3 regions of the Vibrio sp. J502 genome follow, and region 1 is predicted to be linked to each of the others. Evidence: predicted binding sites of a transcription regulator. Region 1 holds the regulator's gene; each other region holds the start of a gene.
What was found. Region 1 encodes PurR, which represses purine synthesis genes. Its sites were predicted from a motif close to TNANGNAAACGTTTNCNTNA; they were not measured.
Positions count from the first base shown of each region.

Region 2: a site for PurR is predicted at 1,350-1,369, ahead of N5E84_RS01755 (NCS2 family permease). Genes of this name have one in related genera too.
Region 3: a site for PurR is predicted at 1,299-1,318, ahead of glpX (class II fructose-bisphosphatase). Genes of this name have one in related genera too.

Region 1 covers NZ_CP104554.1:1,459,276-1,462,561, reverse strand. The annotation lists gene N5E84_RS06830 (TfoX/Sxy family DNA transformation protein) at 1-390, opposite strand, end outside; cyclic di-GMP riboswitch class I at 505-590, opposite strand; gene purR (HTH-type transcriptional repressor PurR) at 752-1,759, opposite strand; gene torD (molecular chaperone TorD) at 2,029-2,676, opposite strand; gene torR (two-component system response regulator TorR) at 2,964-3,286, shown strand, end outside.
Region 2 covers NZ_CP104554.1:360,002-363,287, forward strand. The annotation lists gene N5E84_RS01750 (aminoacyl-histidine dipeptidase) at 1-503, opposite strand, end outside; gene N5E84_RS01755 (NCS2 family permease) at 1,390-2,685, shown strand; gene tet(34) (oxytetracycline resistance phosphoribosyltransferase domain-containing protein Tet(34)) at 2,725-3,189, shown strand; gene frsA (esterase FrsA) at 3,279-3,286, shown strand, end outside.
Region 3 covers NZ_CP104554.1:3,105,336-3,108,621, reverse strand. The annotation lists gene metF (methylenetetrahydrofolate reductase) at 1-694, shown strand, start outside; gene zapB (cell division protein ZapB) at 813-1,055, opposite strand; gene glpX (class II fructose-bisphosphatase) at 1,373-2,380, shown strand; gene pfkA (6-phosphofructokinase) at 2,492-3,286, opposite strand, start outside.

The DNA of each region.
Region 1 (3,286 bases):
ACGTTCGGTGGCGAGTCGAAGGTTCGGGAGATCTTTTAGGCGTTCTGGCTTCGTTTGGGCTTGAACTTCTCGTTCTTGTTTGGCGATTTCGAGTGCGACAGCAGCATCTCGTAAAATAAGCGAAGGGTTTTCCCAACAATTGTCAGGTAATGCGAAGTATTTTGTGACGACAGGGAACCCACGTTTTTTATAGATATAGGGCTCATAGCCTTGCTCTTTAAAGCGAGAGGTTGATAGATCGTCTGCGCGAATATGAAGTTTATCGTTTACGACCAAAGCAAACATGGTGTCATCGACAAAAATGCCGAAGCCGCCAAACATTGAACGAGACTTAACGCGTCCAAGTTGTTCGAAGAGTCGCATTGAATCTTTAAGTACTGGTTTATCCATGCTGTAAATTCTCGGTGTATGGGAAAAACGCCACCAAAATCAGGTCCGAGAGATTAGCAAACTTATGCAGAAAGAGTGTCAGTAAGGGGTAAACTTAACGTTTGCATATTTGCCATCGGCAACCCCGCTACCTACCGAATAGTCGGTTTAGGCCGGAGGCTTTGCGTCCCATCTTTTCAAATGGTTTGCCCTGTGCGTGACTTCTAATAGTAAGAATATATAAATTTTTGGATGAGCATCACGTTTATTTATTATTTGCGTGATGCTCATTCCAAATTTACTATTATTTAATACGGCGTTCTGTCTCGAATATAGGAAAATCCCTAAAATTGACATTTGTCGCTTGCTTTAAATAATGACACTATTTCGTTATGTTTTTTACTGTGTTGCGTTCAACAATCTCGGGATGCATCTCAAACACACGACGTTCATGCTCTTTGTCTTTAATGCGTTCCAATAGGATTTCAAAGGCGTTTTTCCCTACTCGTCGTTTTGGCTGGTGAACCGTGGTTAACGGTGGCGAGAAATATTCAGCAAGTTCAATATTGTCATAACCAATAACAGACATGTCATCAGGAATACGGATGCCTTTTTGTTGCAAGCGACTCATTAAACCGAGAGCCATTGTATCGTTAAAGCAAAAAACAGCCGTTGGGCGCTTGTCCATGGCGGCGATCTTGTCGGCGGCGAGAACCGCCGTATCACATTCGAAATTACCTTCTAAAATCCAATCGTCATGCGCTTTAAGGCCTGCTTCGGCAAGCGCACGCTTAAACCCTTGAATTCGCTCTTGGCACGCCGCTTTTTCGAAGTGTCCACTTAAGCAAGCAATGTCAGTATGTCCATGATCAATAAGGTATTTGGTCGCGAGATATCCGCCTTCCTCTGAGTTATCAATAATTTTATCGGCTTGAGAACTTTCAGGGCCCCAGTCCATGATAACTTTCGGAATGTCTGAATGACGATCAAGCATCTCAAGCAGTTCTTGGGTGAGGTCCGAGCACATGACCAACATACCATCGACACGTTTTTCCGCTAGCATGCGGATGTAGTCGCGTTGCTTCTCGTAAATACCGCCGGTATTGCACAAAATAAGTGTGTAGCCTTGGCGGTAGCAGTAGCTTTCAACACCATCGATAACCTCAGAAAAAAATAAGTTTGTCGATTGGGTCACTAACATACCAATGGTACGGGTGGTGTTGCATTTTAAGCTGCGAGCGACTGCACTTGGTGCATAGTTAAGCTCTGATACCGCTTCCATCACTCGTTCTTGGGTTGCTTCAGCCACAAAGCGAGTTTTATTGATTACATGCGATACCGTGGTGGTTGATACGCCCGCTAAGCGTGCAACGTCTTTAATCGTAGCCATAAATTCTCTGTCCTGTCGATAACTGCTGAAAGTGATAGTCACGAAGAGCAATTCAGCGGTATTAGGCCTACCAGTGTCATATTGAAGCCTGAAAGTAGTAAAAACACAAAAACCGCCTCTAATCAGCGGTTGCATCTTAAATTCATTTTTTATCGTTTGCGGTCAAGATTCTAGTCCGCAAATGTCCATCAAGCAACGAAAAATCCACCGAATAAATCAGTCAACAGTCACAATTGACCGATTTAGTAATTGGTATTAACCAGGTTATCTCACTGGTTTGATAAATAGTCGCGGTCTAAGTGAAGAAACGCGACCAACAATTCGCTTGCGGCACCGTAAAAACCAAATTGATCAATCTGTTGGCAGCGAAGATGGAATTGTGGGATCCAAGAGAGCAAATGTTGTTCAATAAAATCACACTGCTGTGTAAAGGCTTGTTCAAGGTGTGTCTCTTGTTCAAGCTCATTGGAGCGAATGATCAAGTTACCTAAGAAATCCAGTTCAATCGCAATGTGGTCGGCGGGTTCGTTGAGTGTATCGTTGACTGCAATGTGATGGGCTGCCATCAAATCCGACATTGCTCTGGCTGGTTCGTCATTGAGCAACCTTGATTTTCCAATGTAAATTGAGGCATAGGGTAGCGCGGACTCCTTATTGGATTTTAAAAAAAGATCACAGAAATCGGCTGCGAGCTCAAGCTGTGCGTCTTCTTTGTCTTGCAATCGGTTCAGTGCATCAACTAATTTATCAATGGCAGGTTTAAGTGTCGCGTTTTCTGCTAATCCTGAAAGAAATGTGCGAATAGCGGGCGTATAGTATTGCTCTAATTCATGCTCCGAAAGTTCTTTCACAAATAAGCTCGAAAGCCACCAATAAATCTCGGCACGCTGTTCATTAAAAGCTTTGATGTCTTGCATGGTATTGGCTCTCCAAGGGGGTGGTTTTGCGAAAATCGTTTTTAAAAAGTAATTGATCTAAGTGTAACTAATAAAAATGAATAGCAGTCGCTAAGAAAATGAAAAAATATGAGTGATTTTTTCATTAAGTTAATGGATGTCTGGAAGGTTGTTTTGAATCAATAAACTCTCATCTTTCTTAATTTTAAAAGTGATACGACTAGAATTATGACTATTTATGAATAGAATGGCTTTGTACAGAATCTCGAGCCGAGGTTTGAACATTTCTATAGAGTAAAGTGGTGTAAATGAGCTATCACGTATTAGTAGTTGAAGATGATGCAGTCACTCGCAGCAAGCTAGCTGGATACTTTCAAAGCGAAGGTTATATGGTAACGCAAGTGGAAAGCGGTACTCAGATGAGAGATGCTTTGAAAAACAGCGCGATAGATCTGATTATGCTAGACATTAATTTACCCGGTGAAGATGGTTTAATGTTAACGCGTGAGCTACGCAGCCAATCTGATATTGGCATCATATTAGTGACAGGGCGCACGGATAGCATTGATAAGATTGTTGGTCTTGAAATGGGGGCCGATGATTACGTAACGAAACCTTTTGAATTGCGCGA
Region 2 (3,286 bases), 1.1 Mb from region 1:
ATCTCTCCTTCTAACCAACCCGCTTCAAGGCCGAAAGCACCTGTCATACCCGCTTCTTCATCAATCGTCAGTAACACCTCAATAGGGCCGTGCTTGAGCTCTTTTGACGCGAGAACAGCCAAACATGCTGCCATACCCATACCGTTATCGGCACCTAAAGTGGTTCCTTTGGCTGTTACCCATTCGCCATCGATATACGGTTGGATAGGGTCCTTAGCAAAGTCGTGCTGCGTGTCTTCGTTTTTTTGCGGCACCATATCAATATGAGCTTGTAGAACCACACCTTTCTTATGTTCCATGCCAGCTGTCGCTGGTTTTTTTATGAAAACGTTACCGGTTGGATCTCGGCGTACCGCTAAACCCTGCTCTGTCGCCCACTGGATGATGTGTTGGGCTAAGGCTTCTTCATGCTTAGACGGGTGAGGAATGGAACAGATTTTATCGAAAAATTGCCATACGGGTGCCGATGACAATTTACTGATTTCAGAATAGAACTCAGACACGGAATACTCCTTTTATTCGAGCTTGCCAGATCATGAACAGGCGAAATGTTTCTTTGGTAGCGATATCGACTAGATCTGAGCATGACTTGTAGTGGTGGACAGCATACCACTCTCGACAATCAGCGAGTAGCCTCACCGCTTGAGAATTGTTTTATTGGTGTCACATTAAATCGACTGTAGCGTATAGAAGAGATGACACAATCGGCGATGAGATTCTTCCCCTTACCGCCTAATAATCATTTTTTGCTGATATTTGTGTAATTTAATTACTTAAATCTGTTGATGTAGATCATTAAAATAAAATTATGTGATTTTTATCACGCTAAATATTGTAATTTAATTTCTTGGTGGTATATTTGTAACCAACTTCGAAAGCGAAGAAAAAATGCTCAAAGGATGAGTCCGTTTATCGCCTCCATGGAACCGAGAAATCAAATTTATGTTCAATTGATTTTATAAGGTGATAGTTATGAAAGGTTTACCATCTGCAATGTTCTGGACAAACAAGTCTGTTTACACTGGCAACTTTGCTTACCCAACAAGCTTTGGTTATTAAGACTTTAAGCATGTTATTTGAACTGTATGTTCACCCCCTAGATATTGGAATTTTTTTGTAGTCAGTTTGGCTAAAATGATTCGCCGCCACCTCAGATGAGGTGGCGTTTTTTTATCTCAATGTTCAGCACTTCCTTTACGGCTCAATGGCAATACGATATGGAAATCCGCTTTTTCTTTTTGAAGAAATGAAGCGCGACTAGGTTCATAAGCCATTAATAAAAGCATATTACAGCCTTAATTCTATCTGGAATTTGTGATCTGATCTCTCTATAATCCACAGCCAATCGATTACGCAACCGTTTACTTTTTACCCTTATAGGACTCGATCATGCTCGAAAGGCTATTTAAACTTAGTGAATATGGCACAAACGTGCGCACTGAGGTTATCGCAGGAATAACGACATTTCTCACGATGGCATACATTATCTTTGTTAACCCTGCGATCTTAGCGGATGCCGGCATGGACCGTGGTGCAGTATTTGTTGCTACGTGTCTTGCGGCGGCTATTGGCTGTTTCATCATGGGCTTTGTTGCCAACTACCCAATCGCACAGGCTCCGGGTATGGGGTTAAACGCATTTTTTACTTACGCCGTTGTGCTCGGCATGGGATATACATGGCAAGTTGCGCTGGCGGCGGTATTCGTTTCTGGTGTTCTGTTCATTTTTCTTAGTATCTTTAAAATCCGTGAGTGGATCATCGGTTCGATTCCGATGTCATTACGAACGGGGATCTCGGCCGGTATTGGACTTTTTCTTGCCTTTATTGCCCTGAAAAATGCAGGCATTGTGGTTGATAACCCTGCAACTTTGGTTTCTGTCGGCGCAATTACTTCTCTTCCTGCTGTACTCGGTGCGATAGGTTTCTTCCTGACGATTGCTTTGGTTCATCGTGGTTTAAAGGGGGCCGTAATGATCGCGATTCTTGCGGTTACTGGCCTTGGTTTAGTGTTTGGTGACGTTCAGTGGCATGGCATTATGTCGGCACCACCAAGTATTGCGCCAACTTTTTTGCAGCTTGATTTCTCCGCCATTTTTGAAGTGGGTATGATTTCAGTGGTATTTGCGTTTCTGTTTGTCGATCTATTTGACACGGCTGGCACCTTAGTTGGCGTGGCGCAAAAAGCAGATTTGATTGGTAAAGATGGTAAAATCCCACGTCTAAATAAAGCATTGCTTGCCGATTCTACCGCTACGTCAGTCGGTGCCCTGCTGGGTACATCAAACACAACCTCTTACATTGAAAGTGTGGCGGGTGTTGCTGCTGGCGGGCGCACAGGGCTGACTGCAGTCGTTGTTGGCATTTTGTTCTTACTTGCATTATTCTTCTCGCCATTAGCTGGAATGATCCCTGCGTACGCTACGTCTGGTGCATTATTTTACGTGGCAATTTTGATGCTTTCTGGTTTGGTCAGTATTGATTGGCGCGATTTAACAGAAGCGGCTCCTGTCGTCGTTACCTGTTTATTAATGCCGCTGACATTCTCTATCGCAGAAGGTATTTCTCTTGGTTTCATTGCTTATGCGGCTATCAAACTATTTAGTGGCAAAGGGCGCAGTGTATCGATGAGTGTGTGGGTGATGTCAGCCATCTTCATCTTTAAGTATATCGCCTCTGCAATGTAATGAACGACACAGATTATTTAAATAATTAGGTTTACAACAATGAGCAATAAATTCGTTATCACTTGGGACAACATGCAGACTTACTGTCGTCAATTGGCAGAAAAACAGATGCCTGCAGAGCAATGGAAAGGTATTTGGGCGGTGAGCCGTGGTGGTCTGGTTCCTGGTGCCATATTGGCGCGTGAATTAGGTATTCGCCATGTCGATACGATTTGCATTTCAAGTTACGATCATGATCACCAGCGTGACATGACAGTGATCAAAGCACCTGAAGGTGACGGCGAAGGTTTCTTAATTGTTGAAGATTTGGTCGATAGTGGTGATACCGCACGTAAGCTACGTGAAATGTATCCTAAAGCGAAATTGATTGCGGTGTGTGCGAAGCCTTCTGGCGTAAGCTTGTTAGATGATTATGTTGTGGATATTGCTCAAGATACGTGGATTGAGCAGCCATGGGATATGACGATTCAATACGCAGAACCGATTAACCGTAAACAAAAGTAATGTTTTTCTTTGCGTTTATTTGAAAATGGCCCTTTATCGGGCCATTTTTTTTATTACTATTAGAGCACCGCTCTCAATTGAATCGACTTATGTCTGA
Region 3 (3,286 bases), 1.6 Mb from region 1:
GCGCGACCGCACCCATTCGATCATTAAAGAGATTAAAGATCAAACTGGCCTTATTGCAGCACCGCACCTCACTTGCATCGATGCCTCTCGCGATGAGCTTATTCAGATTGCCGATGACTACTGGCACAACGGCATCCAGAACATAGTTGCACTGCGTGGCGATATTCCCGCTGGTGGCGGCAAACCAGAAATGTATGCTTCCGACTTAGTGACTCTACTCAAATCTCGCCATGATTTTGATATTTCTGTCGCGGCATTTCCAGAAGTCCACCCTGAAGCGAAAAGCGCGCAATCCGATCTGGTCAATCTAAAACGCAAAATTGATGCAGGTGCAAACCGCGCAATTACTCAATTCTTTTTTGATGTTGAAAGCTACTTACGATTTCGCGACCGCTGCGTAGCTGCTGGTATTGATGCTGAAATTGTACCGGGCATTCTACCGGTATCAAACTTTAAACAAGCTTCTCGCTTTGCCGCGCAAAACAACGTTAAAGTCCCCGGATGGATGGCGAAACAATTTAATGGATTAGATGATGACCCAACCACACGCCAGCTCGTGGGTGCAAGCCAAGCAATTGACATGGTTCGTATTTTAAGCCGTGAAGGCGTCAAAGACTTCCATTTCTATACGCTCAATCGCGCTGAAATGACCTACGCATTGTGCCATACGTTGGGCGTAAGACCGAAAGCATAAACTTTCTCTGCACTCATAACGCTATTATTGGTAAATGTTGCTCGTGATAAAACGCGATGATTGATTAAAAGTAACGCCGACTTGATGTCGGCGTTGTGGTATCACTTAAGCGAGCAGATTATTCCACGTCGTCCATTTTACCAAGTAAGCTACGAATACGATCTTGCCATGCATTCTGCTCTTGCTCCATTTGTTGCGCTTTTTGCTCAAGCTCTTCACGCGCTACTTTTAGCTCATTCGCTTCATTCACGAGCTGCTGTTTCTCTTCTTTAAGCTCTTCCACTTCCATTTGTAGAAGTGCGATGGTGTCAACTGCGGTTTGAATTTTTGCTTCTAGTAGTTCTAATACTTCAAAAGACATGGTGCATACCCTTAGTTATTCGGTTGAGGTGAACAAAATTTCACTTATTGGTTCATTCTACTCAGCACAGCGCTCAGAAACACTCACTATATGCAAATTTTCTCGCTATTTGGCTAAAAAATCGGCTCAACTTAACCGTCAACTCACTTAAGCGCCAAACCTAGACCGAAAAACACTTTATCTGGCCATGGATTTGCTCAATTTGAGGCTTAGCTTTGATCAAGTGCAACCCTTGTGAACTAAAAAAGCAAACGTTTACTATTTGATATGCTAAAATTCCCGCCGAAATTTCCTATTCCCTTTTCTTTGGAGCTAGCATGAAACGCGATTTAGCAATGGCATTCTCTCGAGTCACTGAAGGTGCCGCACTGGCAGGTTACAAATGGCTTGGCCGAGGCGATAAAAATGCGGCCGATGGCGCAGCGGTAGAAGTCATGCGCAACCTACTCAATAAAACCGACATCCAAGGTGAAATTGTAATCGGTGAAGGCGAAATTGACGATGCTCCAATGCTCTACATTGGCGAGCTTGTTGGCCTTGGTGGCGATGCGGTTGATATCGCAGTGGATCCTATTGAAGGTACGCGCATGACGGCAATGGGCCAGTCAAACGCATTGGCTGTTTTGGCGGCTGGCGAAAAAGGCAGCTTCCTTAAAGCACCTGATATGTACATGGAAAAATTGGTGGTTGGCCCCGGCGCTAAAGGGTGCATTGACCTCAATAAGCCTTTAAAAGAGAATTTAGAAAATGTCGCCGCCGCGCTGAATAAACCATTAGACACTCTAGTTGTGATCACCTTAGCGAAACCTCGCCATGATGCCACCATAGCGCAGATGCAAGAGATGGGTGTTCGCGTGTTTGCTGTGCCAGATGGCGATGTCGCCGCCTCGATCCTAACTTGCATGCCTGATAGTGAAGTCGACGTGATGTACTGCATCGGAGGTGCACCTGAAGGAGTGGTTTCAGCCGCGGTCATCCGAGCTCTAGATGGTGACATGCATGGTCGTCTACTACCACGTCATGAAGTCAAAGGCGATACGGAAGAAAACCGCATTTACGGTGCAAAAGAGTTAGCTCGCTGCGCGGAAATGGGTGTCGAAGCTGGCATAGTGTTGAAAATGGAAGAGATGGCCCGCAGTGATAACGTCATTTTCTCAGCTACTGGTATCACCAAAGGGGATCTGCTGGAAGGTATTACCCGCAAAGGCAACATCGCCACCACAGAAACGCTATTAATTCGTGGCCGCTGTCGTACCATTCGCCGTATTAAATCAATTCACTACTTAGAGCGTAAAGACCCAGAAGTGCGCGCGATCATTTTGTAATCCGCCAGTGCTTTGCTCTGTTTTATTTTAAAGACAAAGCATAGAGAGACAAAAAAGACCGCAATGCGGTCTTTTTTACTTAATCACTTTATACCGAGATGGAAGAAGCGATTAAAACAGCTCTTCCGCCACTTTATACAAATCAGTGCGAACTGGACGCTTCATATTTTCAATTGCGTCGATAATATCGTGGTGAACCAACTGCTCTTTCTGAATACCAACACAACGACCACCGTGGCCATCAAGCAGTAAATGTACCGCAAAATTACCCATGCGTGACGCAAGAACACGGTCAAACGCCGTCGGGCGACCACCGCGTTGAATATGACCCAGCACGGTAGCGCGAGTTTCACGTCCCGTTGCTTTTTCAATTTCTTTCGACAGTTGGTTAGCATCCATCATCAACTCAGTCAGTGCAATAATGGCGTGTTTCTTACCTTTCTTAATACCGTCTTGAACATTTGCAATCAGTTGCTCCATATTCAGGCCAGTTTCAGGGGTGATGATGTATTCACAACCGCCTGCAATCGCCGACATCAGAGTCAAATCACCGCAATGACGACCCATAATTTCAACAATAGAAATACGTTGATGAGAAGAGGAAGTATCACGTAAACGGTCAATCGCATCGATAACCGTATTTAATGCTGTTAAGTAACCAATGGTGTAATCGGTACCTGCAATGTCGTTATCAATCGTGCCTGGTAAACCAACGCATGGAAAACCCATTTCGGTCAGTTTTTTCGCACCCATGTAAGAACCGTCACCGCCGATGACAACTAAAGCATCAATACCATGCTTTCTTAGGTTTTCGATCGCTTTTTCACGTACTGCGACTTCACGAAATTCAGGGAAACGCGCAGAACCTAGGAAAGTACCACCTTTATTGATAACGTCAGAAACGCT